2 regions of the Uliginosibacterium silvisoli genome follow, and region 2 is predicted to be linked to the other one. Evidence: predicted binding sites of a transcription regulator. Region 2 holds the regulator's gene; the other holds the start of a gene.

Region 1 (2,402 bases), 190 kb from region 2:
TCGCCGTGTAGAAATTGTTGATCTCGGCGTAGCTGGCCGGGCGGATCGGGTGCGCCATCGGGCCCGCATCTTCGGGGTACTGCGCGGCGCGCAGGGTACGTACTTCCTGGATACGTGTGACGCCAGCGGAGTGCACGTCCATGCCGAAATTCTGGTCGCGGAAAACGGTGAGGCCTTCCTTGAGCGACAGCTGGAACCAGTCGCGGCAGGTGACGCGGTTGCCGGTCCAGTTGTGGAAGTACTCGTGCGCGACGACGCGATCGATGTTCTGGTAGTCCGTGTCGGTTGCCGTGTCGGGGCGCGCCAGAACGAACTTGGTATTGAAGATGTTGAGGCCCTTGTTCTCCATCGCCCCCATGTTGAAGTCGCCAACGGCAACGATCATGTAGTGCTCAAGATCCATCTCGAGGCCGAACACATCCTCGTCCCACTTCATCGACAGCTTCAGTGCGGCCAGCGCATGCGCGCACTGGTCGAGCTTGCCGGGCTCGACGTACACCGCGCAGCGCACGCGGCGGCCGGAGGTCGTGACGTAGGTGTCCTCGACGACTTCCAGCTTCGCGGCGACGCAGGCGAACAGGTAGGCGGGCTTGGCAAAGGGATCTTGCCACTTTGCCCAGTGACGGCCTCCGTCTTCGTCACCCTGCGCGACCGGGTTACCGTTCGACAGCAGTACAGGGAAGCGGCTCTTGTCTGCATGCAGCGTGCATGTGAAGCGCGCCATGACATCGGGACGATCCGGGTAGAAGGTGATGCGGCGGAAGCCCTGTGCTTCGCATTGCGTGAAGTAGCCGTCCTTGGAGCGGTAGAGGCCCGACAGCTGGGTGTTCTTGTCCGGTTCGATGCGCACCACGGTTTCGAGCACAAAGTCATCCGGCACGCTGGTGATGGTGAGCTTGTCGCCGCTGTATGCGTATTCGTCCGCGCCAAGCGGGCGACCATCAATGCGGATGCTCTCCAGGTGCAAGTCTTCGCCGTCGAGCAGCAGCGCGCCAGCAGCAGCGTCTGGATTGCGGCGCATCGCCAGGCGGGCGCTGACAAGGGCGAAACCGTCGTTGATGGCGATATCCAGATCGACCGTATCGACCAGCCAGGTCGGGGGCGCATAGTCCTTCAGGTAAATCGTCTGGGGGGCATTCATGGAAAAGGGGCTCCGGTGGGTCTCTGCGGGGTTTCCGCATATTGTAGGCGTTCGCCTCGTTGCAGTGCTTTCTTGAGCTGGATCAATGGGGCCGTGGCGTGCCCGGCCTACAGTGCAGCTACAACACTTCCATCATGGAACTGACATGCACAAATTGAGCCTGCGTTTGAAGCACCTCAGTCAAGAGCATCACACGGCAATGTTGCTGGCGTACGCAGCGCGTGAAGCGATGCCGCAATCCGAGGCCGATCTCCCCAGCTTCGTGACCAAGGTCTGCGAGATTTTCGAGAACGAGATGGAGCCGCATTTTCGTGAAGAAGAGCGCTTCGCCTTGCCGAAATTGCGGACGCTGGGCCGCGATGATCTGGCTGACCGTACGCTGGACGAGCACAACGCCATGCGCGTCATGCTGGCCGAACTGGCACGCGCGCCTACCGCGGAGAAAGTCAGCGCTCTGTCCTCCGCCATGGAAGCGCACGTCAAGTTCGAAGAAGAGGTGGTATGGGAGGTTCTTGAGACTGCTTTCGACAAGAGGCCCCAGCCCGCTGCGGTCTAGTCCGCAGCGTCTTCACCCTTTGACGGGTTCAACGCCGGGTCCACGCCGCGGCGTTCGTCGAACACGAAACAATCCCCCTGCCAGTGGGCATTGCCCACTTTCTCGAAATACTTGAGGATGCCGCCGTCAAGCTGGAACACGTTTTCCAGACCCGCCTCGCGCATCACGATGGCCGCTTTTTCACAGCGGATGCCGCCGGTGCAGTAAGTCACCACCGTCTTGTCGCGCAGCGTATCGGCCTGCGCCTCGACGACAGGTGGAAACTCGCTGAACTTGTTGATGCGGTAATCGATGCAGTCCTTGAAACGACCGACATCGGCTTCGAACGCATTACGCGTATCCAGCGTCACTACCGGACGTCCTGCATCGTCGTGCCCCTGGTCGAGCCAGCGTTTGAGCGTCTCCGCACTCACGGCGGGCGCACGGCCCGCCTGCGGCTGGATGGCCGGCCGATCCATGCGGATGATTTCCTTCTTGTGCTTCACCTTGAGGTGACGGAAAGGTACCGTCTCCGACAGCGATTCCTTGGCGACCAGATCGGCAAAGCGTACATCGGCATGCAGAAATGACATCGCCGCATCGATGGCCTCGCGCGAGCCGGCGAGGAACATGTTGATGCCCTCGCTGGCGATGAGGATCGTGCCCTTCAGCCCGAGCGCCGAGCAATGCGCCTCGAGGCGGTCGCGCAAGGCTTCACAGTCGTCG
Region 2 (2,402 bases):
CAACCCGCAGCGCAAGCACCAGCGTCTTCATCGTCGAAGACTCGCCGGCCATCCGTGCCCGGCTGGTGGAATTGCTCAACAGCATCGACGACGTACATGTCGTCGGCGAGGCTGATACGCCCGCCACTGCGGTCCAGGGCATCTTCGAGACGCAGCCTGACTGCGTCGTGCTGGACATCCAGCTGATCGGCGGCAGCGGCATCGAGGTGCTGCGTGCGGTCAATCCACAGGCTCCGGGAATCGAATTCATCGTACTCACCAATCACGCTACGCCCCAGTACCGCCGCTTCTACATGGATGCAGGTGCGCGCTGGTTTTTCGACAAGACGGAAGAGTTCGAGCGCATCAGGGAAGCGCTCCCACTGCACCGTCCTCACTGACCATCAACATGACCCGAGCCAACGAGGAACACATCATGCAAGTCACCATCGACGTCACCCGCCACACCGACGCATCGTGCGCCTCACGGGATCTCGCAGTGCGCTGTACCAACTGCAATCTGCGCGAACTCTGCCTGCCGCAAGGCATGGCTCAGGACGAGGTACAGAAGATCAATGGCCTGGTCACGACACGCCGCCGCGTCAAGAAAGGCGAGAGCCTGCAGCATGCCGGCGAGCCGTTCAAATCGCTCTACGCTGTACGAAGTGGTTCGTTCAAGACCTGCATCGCCACCGAAGACGGCCGCGACCAGGTGACGGGCTTCAAGATGTCGGGCGAGATCATCGGTCTCGACGGTATCGGCACCAACAGCCACATCATCGATGTGATCGCGCTGGAAGACAGCGAGGTGTGTGCCATCCCCTTCTCGCGCCTAGAAGAAGTCTCACGCGAGATCGCCGGACTGCAGAAACAGTTCCACCGCATCATGAGCCGCGAAATCGTCGGCGAACAGGGTGTGATGGTCTTGCTCGGCAGCATGCGCGCCGAAGAACGCGTCGCAACTTTCCTCGTCAATCTGTCGCGCCGCTTCCGCGCACGTGGCTACTCGGCAACCGAATTCCACCTGCGCATGACGCGCGAGGAAATCGGCAGCTACCTCGGGCTCAAGCTCGAGACCGTCAGCCGTGTCATGTCGCGCTTCCATGACGTCGGCCTGATCAAGATCAACCAGAAACACGTCCTGATCCTCAACCCTGAAGGCCTGCAGGAAGCAGCCTCTCCATCAACCGCCGGGCACTGAGCAGCGCCCCGCCGCCGCGCACGGTGTCACCCCTTTGCGCACTCCATAGACTACAGGCGGATGTTTGATGCATCCGGAATGCAATGACCGATACAACTTACGAAGGTACCTGCAAGACCACGAAGACAAGCAAGCCACCCCTGCCCGCCTACATGACCGAGGTCTATGACTGGGCCTACGTCAACCCGCGCTGGGTGCGCTGGCTCGACCGCAACATCGTCGTCAAGACACTGCTGTTCGGCAACGACCAGCGCCTGATCCGCGCCTACCTGTCGCGCATCCAGCCCGGCATGCGTGTCTGGCAACTGGCACACGTATACGGCGATCTGGTGCGCCGCGCCGCTGAATGTGTCGGCCCTGCCGGCGAGTTCACGCTGACTGACGTCACACCGATCCAGATCGCGCACGGCCACGCCAAGTTGCGCAATATGGACTGGGCACACACCCACCACGCCGATGCCGGCCTCTACCGTGTCGACAAGGATTACGACCTGATCTGCAGCTTCTTCCTGTTGCATGAGGTGCCGGACGACTGCAAGCATCGCATCATCGACAATATGCTCAACCAGCTGCCGGAGAATGGTGAAGCGCTGTTCATCGACTATCACCGCCCTGCGCTGTGGCAACCGATACGCTACATCCTGAGCTGGGTGAACCACGCCCTCGAGCCTTTCGCGAACGCCCTGTGGAAACGCGAAATCTCCAGCTTCGCCAGCCACCCGGAACGCTTCACCTGGCGCAAGCAAACCATCTTCGGCGGCGTCTACCAGATCGTCAGCGTGCGCCACGCGCTGAGCAAGCCCGACCCGGACGCAGACTCCGGTCTTTGATGGAAGGGGAGCGAAAGCTCCCCTTGTTCCGTCATGCCCGCGAAGGCGCGCGCCTGCTGATGTCGAATCGACATCGGCATGCGCACCATCGTTCTCTCCTGATACACCCTTTCAGGCAGCAATACCTTTTTGTGCAGGCCGACGTCTATGTTGGTTAAAGGTAATCGAGCACCCGCTCATCGCTGTTCCGGTCGACACAGGTGGTACGCGTGGCAAGCGCTTCAATTGCAGCGTGTGTCCAGCACCGCCCTCTTCACCCATCGAGAGAATGCACATGACGCAACCTGGCAATGCCGCGGCGGACTCTGCCGCCTCCTGGCTTCTATCCCTCAGGGCCCACAATGTCCTGGTCACGCAGCGGATCAACCGGTACATCGAAGCCGCATTCCAGA

What was found. The regulator FNR, encoded in region 2, switches genes on or off when oxygen is low (the NO sensors DNR and NnrR bind a similar motif). The targets are predictions, from matches to a motif close to TTGANCTAGNTCAA.
Region 1: VVD49_RS03165 (hemerythrin domain-containing protein) is a predicted target of FNR. The motif match lies at 1,214-1,227, and genes of this name have one in related genera.

What each region holds. Positions count from the first base shown of each region.
Region 1 is NZ_JAYXHS010000001.1:697,576-699,977, reverse strand. It holds gene pepN (aminopeptidase N) at 1-1,141, opposite strand, end outside; gene VVD49_RS03165 (hemerythrin domain-containing protein) at 1,287-1,697, shown strand; gene VVD49_RS03160 (sulfurtransferase) at 1,694-2,402, opposite strand, start outside.
Region 2 is NZ_JAYXHS010000001.1:888,123-890,524, forward strand. It holds gene VVD49_RS04080 (response regulator) at 1-380, shown strand, start outside; gene fnr (fumarate/nitrate reduction transcriptional regulator Fnr) at 416-1,180, shown strand; gene rquA (rhodoquinone biosynthesis methyltransferase RquA) at 1,264-2,010, shown strand; gene VVD49_RS04095 (hypothetical protein) at 2,285-2,402, shown strand, end outside.